DNA from 2 places in the Pseudomonas sp. RIT-To-2 genome. Region 1 is predicted to be linked to the other one. Evidence: predicted binding sites of a transcription regulator. Region 1 holds the regulator's gene; the other holds the start of a gene.
The links. The regulator sigma-54, encoded in region 1, starts transcription at its own class of promoters, with help from an activator protein. The targets are predictions, from matches to a motif close to ANTGGCATNNANNTTGCTNT.

Region 1 (4,390 bases):
GCTGTCTACAAGGGCAATGTGATCATTACCCAAGGCACCATGAAGATCACCGGCAACACCGTGACCATCACCCGAAACGCGCAGGGCGACGTGGACACCTTCACCTCCGTGGGCAACCTGGCCTACTACGAGCAGAAGCCGGCCATCGACAAGCCGATCGTGCAGGGTTGGGGCAAGACCATCCAGTACCAGTCGGCGCTGAACCACATCACCCTGATCGACCAGGCCAAGGTGGTGAACGACGGCAATACCTCCGAAGGTGAGAAGATCATCTACGACACCGTCAAGCAGGTGGTCAACGCTGGCCGTGCCAATGGCACCAAGATCACGGCGCCGCGTCCACGGATCGACATGGTCATCCAGCCGAAAAGCAAAACCGACCAGCAGCAGGGCAAGTAATGGCGACTCTCAAAGCCCAGCACCTGGCCAAGGCCTACAAGGGCCGGCAAGTGGTGCGTGACGTCAGCATGTCCATCGAAAGCGGGCAGATCGTCGGCCTGCTGGGGCCCAACGGCGCCGGCAAGACCACCTGCTTCTACATGATCGTCGGCCTGGTGCAGGCGGACCAGGGTCGCGTGCTCATCGACGACCTGGACGTCAGCCACCAGCCGATGCACGGCCGCGCACGCTCCGGTATCGGCTACCTGCCACAGGAAGCCTCGATCTTCCGCAAGCTGTCGGTGTCGGACAACATCATGGCGATCCTGGAGACGCGCAAGGAGCTGGACAAGCCCGGGCGCCTCAAGGAGCTGGAAAGCCTGCTGCAGGAGTTCCACATCACCCATATTCGCGACAACCTGGGCATGAGCCTGTCCGGTGGTGAGCGGCGCCGAGTGGAAATCGCCCGCGCCCTGGCCACCGCGCCCAAGTTCATCCTGCTGGACGAACCGTTCGCCGGTGTCGACCCGATTTCGGTCGGCGACATCAAGCAGATCATCCACCACCTCAAGAACAAGGGTATCGGGGTGTTGATCACCGACCACAACGTTCGCGAGACACTGGACATCTGCGAAACCGCTTACATCGTCAACGATGGCCAGTTGATCGCCGAGGGCGATGCCGAAACCATCCTGGCAAACCAACTGGTGAAAGAGGTTTACCTCGGTCACGAGTTCCGCCTGTAAAGGCGAGGTGTTTGGCTTGATGCCTGGGCGTGTCGCATTTTTTTAGCCCCACGGGGCTTTTATTGCGGCATCGCTCTAGGCAAACACTTCGGTTTCAGGCATATAATTTGCTTACGACAAAAGCCGAGAGCCTCGGCGCCCTGTAGTGGATGGCGCTTTGCGCCGGCGAATAAGGTGTTAAGCCCCTGCCATGAAACCATCGCTCGTCCTAAGAATGGGCCAGCAACTGACGATGACACCGCAGTTGCAACAGGCCATCCGCCTCCTCCAGCTCTCCACCCTGGACCTCCAGCAGGAAATCCAGGAGGCCCTGGAATCCAACCCCATGCTCGAGCGCCAGGAAGAAGGCGACGATTTCGACAACAGCGACCCGATGGCCGACAAGGCCGAGCAGCAGGTCACGCCGGAAATCCAGGAGCCCAGCTACCAGGAAACCACCGCACCCACCGTCGACAACCTCGAAGATGGCGAGTGGAGCGAACGCATTCCCAACGAGCTTCCCGTCGACACCGCCTGGGAAGACATCTATCAGACCAGCGCCAGCAGCCTGCCCAGCAACGATGACGACGAATGGGACTTCACCACCCGCACGTCGGCCGGCGAGAGCCTGCAGAGCCATCTGCTGTGGCAACTGAACCTGGCGCCCATGTCCGACACCGACCGGCTGATCGCCGTCACCCTGATCGACTGCATCAACAACCAGGGCTACCTGGACGAGACCTTGCAGGAAATCTGCGACTCCTTCGACCCGGAGCTCGACATCGAGCTGGACGAAGTCGAGGCCGTGCTGCACCGCATCCAGCAGTTCGAGCCCGCCGGCATTGGTGCCCGCGACCTTAGCGAGTGCCTGCTGCTGCAATTGCGCCAGATGCCCGCCAAGACCCTGTGGCTGGCGGAAGCCCAGCGTCTGGTGGCCGAGTACATCGACCTGCTGGGCAGCCGCGACTACAGCCAGCTGATGCGGCGCATGAAGCTCAAGGAAGACGAACTGCGCCAGGTGATCGAGCTGGTGCAGAGCCTCAACCCGCGCCCTGGCTCGCAGATCGAGTCCACCGAAGCCGAATACGTGGTGCCGGACGTGATCGTGCGCAAGGACAACGAACGCTGGCTGGTGGAACTGAACCAGGAAGCGGTGCCGCGCCTGCGGGTCAACCCTCAGTACGCCGGCTTCGTGCGCCGCGCCGATACCAGCGCCGACAACACCTTCATGCGCAACCAGTTGCAGGAAGCGCGCTGGTTCATCAAGAGCCTGCAAAGCCGCAACGAAACCCTGATGAAGGTGGCCAGCCAGATCGTCGAGCACCAGCGTGGTTTCCTTGACTACGGCGACGAGGCCATGAAGCCACTGGTACTGCACGATATCGCTGAAGCGGTGGGCATGCACGAGTCGACCATTTCGCGGGTGACCACGCAGAAATACATGCACACGCCGCGTGGCATATACGAGCTGAAATACTTTTTCTCCAGCCACGTCAGCACCTCCGAAGGCGGTGAATGCTCGTCCACGGCAATTCGCGCGATCATCAAGAAACTGGTTGCCGCCGAAAATCAGAAAAAGCCATTGAGTGACAGCAAGATCGCTGGTTTACTGGAGGCACAAGGCATCCAGGTAGCCCGCCGCACTGTCGCCAAGTACCGTGAATCCCTTGGGATCGCGCCGTCCAGCGAACGCAAGCGGTTGATGTGATCCTGGCGGCGCGCAAGCGCCGCCGGTGGGCGCGCCAGATGAGCCACAGCGTTCCAGTGGCAGGTTATCCGACCTGTCTCTTTATGCACTGGCAATAAGGAGAAAGCGGTATGCAAGTCAACATCAGTGGACATCAACTGGTTGTGACCGACGCCATGCGCACTTACATCGGTGAGAAACTGGACCGATTGGAGCGCCATTTCGACAAGATCACCAACGTGCAGGTCATCATGGAGGTCGAGAAGCTGAAACAGAAAATCGAGGCCACCCTGCGCGTACCCGGTGGCGAAGTAGTGGCCAACGCGGAGCATGACGACATGTACGCGGCCATCGACCTGCTCACCGACAAGCTCGACCGCCAACTCAAAAAGCATAAGGAAAAACAGCAGAGTCTGCTGCAAGGCGCGACTGCCCGCTGACCCTCCCCACTCATGACTCAACTTCAACATATCCTGACCCCCGGCCGTTCCCTCGTGAACGTGCCGGGCGGCAGTAAAAAGAAAGCCATCGAAACCATCGCCACCTTCTTTGCTCGCGAAGTGCCGGGGCTGGAGATGCAGGTGGTGTTCGACAGCCTGATCGCCCGTGAAAAACTCGGTTCCACCGGTTTTGGCAACGGCATCGCCATCCCCCATTGTCGCCTGCCCGGCCTGACATCGCCGGTCAGCGCCCTGCTGCACCTGGAACACAAGATCGACTACGACGCCATCGACGGCGCCCCCGTGGACCTGATCTTCGTGCTGCTGGTGCCCCAGGAAGCCACCAACGAACACCTGGCGCTGCTCAGCCAGATCGCCAGTATGCTCGACCGCGCCGACGTGCGTGAGCGCCTGCGTTCGGCCAAGAGCAGCGAAGCACTCTATCAAGTGGTTCTGGACGAACAGAAAGGTCATTGACCATGCGCCTGATCATCGTCAGCGGTCGCTCCGGCTCGGGCAAGAGCACGGCCCTGGATGTACTGGAAGACAACGGCTTCTACTGCATCGACAACCTGCCGGCCGGGCTGCTGCCGGAACTGGCCGAGCGCGCATTGATACGCACCGAGCTGGCCCAGCCACTGGTCGCCGTGTCCATCGACGCCCGCAACCTGCCTAGCGACCTGTCACGCTTCCCGCAGTTGCTGCAGGAAGCGCGGGACAAGCACATCCAATGTGATGTGTTGTACCTGGACGCCGACGAGGAAACCCTGCTCAAGCGTTTCTCCGAAACACGGCGGCGCCACCCGCTCAGCAACACTTCGCGCTCGCTGGCCGAGGCGATTCGGGTGGAAACCGACTTGCTCAGCCCGATCGCCGACCTGGCCGACCTCAAGATCAACACCACCCATCTGAATCTCTACCAGTTGCGTGACTCCCTCAAGCTGCGACTGCTGAACAAGCCCGAGCCGGGCACCGCGTTCCTGATAGAGTCGTTCGGGTTCAAGCGGGGCATGCCGGTGGACGCCGACCTGGTGTTCGACGTGCGCTGCTTGCCCAACCCCTACTGGAAGCCCGAACTTCGCGACCATTCGGGGCTGGAACAACCGGTCATCGACTACCTGGCGGCCCAGCCGGATGTGGAAGAGATGTACCAGGACATC
Region 2 (4,390 bases), on a different contig from region 1:
TGTTTTCGTAGCTGAGCCTTGAGTAGCGGGAGCGACGGCGCGCTCATCTCTCCGGTAACCTTGGCCCCTTTGCGGTCAGTGCCCTCCCAGATGTACGTAATTACTTTTGGTGTACTCGCTTTCTCCGCCATCATCAGTCCTTGGTAACCCGGTTGACTTCTTCAAGGCTCGTGACGCCTTGCATAACCTTGGCCAGGCCTGAAGTTCGTAAGTCGCTGAAGCCTTCTGCACGCATTTGATCAGCAATGTCAATCGAGTTCGAGTCCTCCATGATCAGGCGCTGCAGAGCTTGGGTGTTTCGTACCACTTCGTAGATGCCTTGACGTCCTTTGTAGCCGCCATTGCAATGAGCACATCCCACAGGCTCGTAAATGATGAATTTGCCAATCATCTGGGGTGGAAAACCTTCCTTCATCTGGGTCTCATGAGGAATGTCCGCTTCTTTCTTACAGCTAGGGCACAGTTTGCGCGCAAGACGCTGGGCAATGATCAAATTCACGGAAGTCGCGATGTTAAAACCAGCCACTCCCATATTCTGCAATCGAGTCAACGTCTCGGCAGCGCTGTTGGTGTGGAGGGTCGACAGCACCAAATGCCCTGTTTGGGCCGCCTTGATCGCAATTTCGGCTGTTTCCAGGTCTCGAATCTCACCGACCATGATTACGTCCGGATCTTGGCGCAGGAATGAGCGCAGTGCTTGTGCGAAGTCTAATCCCTGGCGAGGATTGACATTGACTTGGTTGATACCCTCCATGTTGATCTCCACTGGGTCTTCGGCAGTGGAGATATTGATATCAACAGTGTTCAGGATGTTCAGGCCTGTGTAAAGCGATACGGTTTTACCGGAGCCCGTTGGGCCAGTAACCAAGATCATTCCTTGAGGCTGTCTCAGCGCCTGGAGGTATAATTCTTTTTGCTCTGGCTCATAGCCTAGCGCGTCAATACCCATTTGTGCGCTGGATGGATCAAGAATACGCATCACAATTTTTTCACCCCACAGAGTGGGGAGGGTATTAACCCTGAAATCGATTGATCTGCTCTTCGATATCCGCATTTTGATGCGACCATCCTGAGGCTTGCGGCGCTCGGAAATATCTAGATTCGCCATGACTTTAAGTCGGGCTGCAATTCGGCCTGCCAGGTTGATGGGCGGTTTAGCCACCTCTCTCAGAATACCGTCTGTGCGCAGCCGAACACGATAGACTTTCTCGTACGGCTCAAAATGCAAGTCGGATGAACCGCCTCTGATTGCATCCAGAAGCATTTTGTTCACGAAACGGACAACAGGTGCATCGTCGGCGTCCTGGCCAGCTATCGGCTCATCATCTTGTTCGTTGGCGCTTTCAACGTCCACATTGTTCAGGTCGACATCAGCCATTTCCTCCAGACCGGTCGTGTCGTGGTCAAAAAGCTTCTCAATGGCGTCCGCCAGCTTGTCGTCCTCGACGATGATAGCTTCGGTAGTCAAGCCGGTGCTGAACTGAATATCGGTAATTGCCTGTTGATTGGTCGGGTCGGATACGCCGACAAACAACTTGTTACCACGCCTCCACAGAGGAAGCGCCCGGTGTTGGCGGACCAGCTTTTCGCTGACCAGGCCTTTCGGCTGTACGTCTTTTTCAAGGGTTGAGAGATCGAGAAATGAAATGCCGAATTGCTCGGATGCTATTTCAGCGACAGATCTGCCGGAGACCAGCTTGTTTTGTACCAGGAAGTGTACGAGTGACGTACGGTTTCGTTGAGCCTGCTGATACGCCTGTTGCGCACTTTTGTCTGTAAGCAGCTCGGCCTGGACCAAATGTTTGGCAAGACCGCTTAGGGCAATATCGTTCATTGGAGCACCGATTACATCTATTCGGTGTTTTATAGCCTAGTCAGGTCTAGGTGCCAAATTTTGATGAGTTGGTGACAAAAATTGTCAGTTTAAATCTCTCTGCGACAGGCCTGGGCGGCTAAAGCACCAGTGTGCCTGTGCATGCCCGCCCCATCGCGTATGGCACGTACATTGCTGCCTGCAGATCAAGGTCGTTTGGCCGGGTGTCCACATTGGAGAAAACAGATGAAAAATCAAAAGGGCTTCACCCTGATCGAATTGATGGTGGTGGTCGCCATCATCGGTATCCTGGCAGCTATTGCCATTCCCCAGTACTCCAAATATCAAGCGCGTGCGAAGGTGTCTGCAGGCCTGGCTGAAGCAGCGTCGTACAAAAGCGGTTTTGAGGATCTGCTAAATTCAGGTACTACTGTAAGCCAGACCAACCTCAATGCTCCGGCTTCCACAGGGAACTGCACCTTCACCTTCACGGACGGCGTAACCGGCACGATTCAATGCGCCTTGGTCAACCCTCCAACAGTGATTGCTGGCGGTACTATTCTACTGACTCGCTCGTCGACTGGGTGGACCTGCACCTCAAGTGCTATCGCGTCTACCTACCTGCCTAAAGGTTGCGCTGCAGCTGCTAACGCCGGGTAATGTACCGCTTCACGGGCGAGCGCCATTCGCCGCCCGTGAAGTTTTCAGGGAGCTGTAATGAAGAAAACGGAGGGTTTTACGCTGATTGAGCTGATGGTTGTCGTGGCTATCATTGGAGTTGTTGCGGCCATCGCGTTGCCCTTTTACTCGAGCTATCTGGCTCGATCGAAGGTAATAGCTGGTGTCACAGAGACTTCCATGCTCAAGTCCTTGGTGCAGGTAGAGCTGGACCAAGGGCACGATATCGCTTCTGCGTCAGATATAGGTGCTGCGACTTCATCAACCAACTGCAGCTCAGTGGCGGTGTCCGGAACGGCCGCTACCGGCGTCGCATCCGTCATCTGCACACTCACCAATGCTCCATCCGCGGTAAACGGGCAAACCGTCAGCTGGACAAAAGCTGCTGGCGGTAGTTGGGCATGTGTGACGAGCGCTCCCGCAGTGTATGCCCCTGTTGGCTGCCCGGGGGCTTGAGGGCGGCTGTTCATCTTGCTCGGCAGTACTTGGGATGTTAGCTTAGCGCTCGAAGCCGGTGTAGCTCAGTCGGTAGAGCAGCGCACTCGTAACGCGAAGGTCGTAGGTTCGATTCCTATCCCCGGCACCATCTCCCCCCGCCTCACCCTCCATGGTCCCCCTGAATGTCCCGAACTCCGAATGTTCGTGGTCATCTTCGAATTGTCGATCAACCAGACCCAGCGGTCATCCACCTTGACGTTGAACGGGTTGCCATAAGCCGCATACTCCACGCACGACGTGCTCCCGATCACCTGCCAACCCCTCTGCCACTACCGTGATGCGCGCGGCCCACCAGCGCGTCGGCGATGCAGTTTCATCGGGAGCCTCGGCCTGAGGGTGCTGTGGGCGGCCAGCCACCAGCTCATGGCTATGCGTAGGCCAGCACGTGGCTTCGTTTCGTCTATTTCGTTTGTTGTGGTTTTCGTTTATTTCGATTATAACGTCTCTACCTGCCGTATGAGGCGCCAGGAATTTCAAGTCGCTTTTGGAGATACACCATGACTACCGCCGATCTGGCTCGAAGCGTCCTTCCAGATGAGAGAGCGATCGCCGCGGCTACTGAATCAAGCCGCCAGATTGCTGCTTTCGTTTCGACGAAGCTGGATACTCAGCGCATTGAACTGATTGATGAAGCCCAGCAACGCCAAGCCGTTGAGCTACCAACGTTTGCTCTTAGATTGCTCGGGGAAATATTGAGCGAACTGGCCTTGGGCAACACCGTAAAGGTGGTGCCGATCCACGCAGAACTGACGACTCAAGAAGGCGCCGACCTGCTCAACGTCTCGCGTCCACATCTTGTCAAGCTGCTGGACGACGGTCAGATTCCACACACGAAGACCGGCAGCCACCGCCGCATCAAGTTCACCGATATCATGGCCTACAAAGCCGACCGTGACAGAGCGAGCCAAGCCGCGATGGAAGAGCTGGCTGCACAAGCCCAAGAGCTTAATATGGGGTATTAATGAGGCATTCACCGTTCACTGTTATCTATGATGCTTGTGTGCTGTATCCAGCTCCTCTGCGTGATCTGCTAATGCATTTGGCCTTGACCGGCGTCTATCGTGCGCGCTGGTCCGGGCAGATCCATGATGAGTGGACGCGAAATGTGCTGAAAAATCGTTCCGACCTGACGAAAGCCCAGCTTCATCGTACTGTCGAGGCCATGAACCGGGCAGTTCCTGATTGTCTTGTGAGCGACTACGAGCCGTTGATGCCAGGGCTTGACCTTCCTGACGAAGATGATCGGCATGTGTTGGCCGCTGCAATCAAATGCGGCGCAACGGTCATCGTCACATACAATCTGAAGGATTTCCCCGCTGAGATCTTGAAGCGCTTTGAGATCGAGGCTTTGCACCCCGATGTCTTTCTTTCTGACGTCTGGGACCTGGATCAAGCAGCCGT

Region 2: QBK88_RS22620 (pilin) is a predicted target of sigma-54. The motif match lies at 1,993-2,012, and genes of this name have one in related genera.

What each region holds. Positions count from the first base shown of each region.
Region 1 covers NZ_JAPYKM010000002.1:279,235-283,624, forward strand. The annotation lists gene lptA (lipopolysaccharide transport periplasmic protein LptA) at 1-399, shown strand, start outside; gene lptB (LPS export ABC transporter ATP-binding protein) at 399-1,124, shown strand; gene QBK88_RS03250 (RNA polymerase factor sigma-54) at 1,315-2,811, shown strand; gene hpf (ribosome hibernation-promoting factor, HPF/YfiA family) at 2,922-3,230, shown strand; gene ptsN (PTS IIA-like nitrogen regulatory protein PtsN) at 3,243-3,707, shown strand; gene rapZ (RNase adapter RapZ) at 3,710-4,390, shown strand, end outside.
Region 2 covers NZ_JAPYKM010000030.1:21,629-26,018, forward strand. The annotation lists gene QBK88_RS22610 (type II secretion system F family protein) at 1-131, opposite strand, end outside; gene pilB (type IV-A pilus assembly ATPase PilB) at 134-1,834, opposite strand; gene QBK88_RS22620 (pilin) at 2,060-2,473, shown strand; gene QBK88_RS22625 (pilin) at 2,531-2,947, shown strand; tRNA gene QBK88_RS22630 (tRNA-Thr) at 3,002-3,077, shown strand; gene QBK88_RS22635 (helix-turn-helix domain-containing protein) at 3,487-3,951, shown strand; gene QBK88_RS22640 (PIN domain-containing protein) at 3,951-4,390, shown strand, end outside.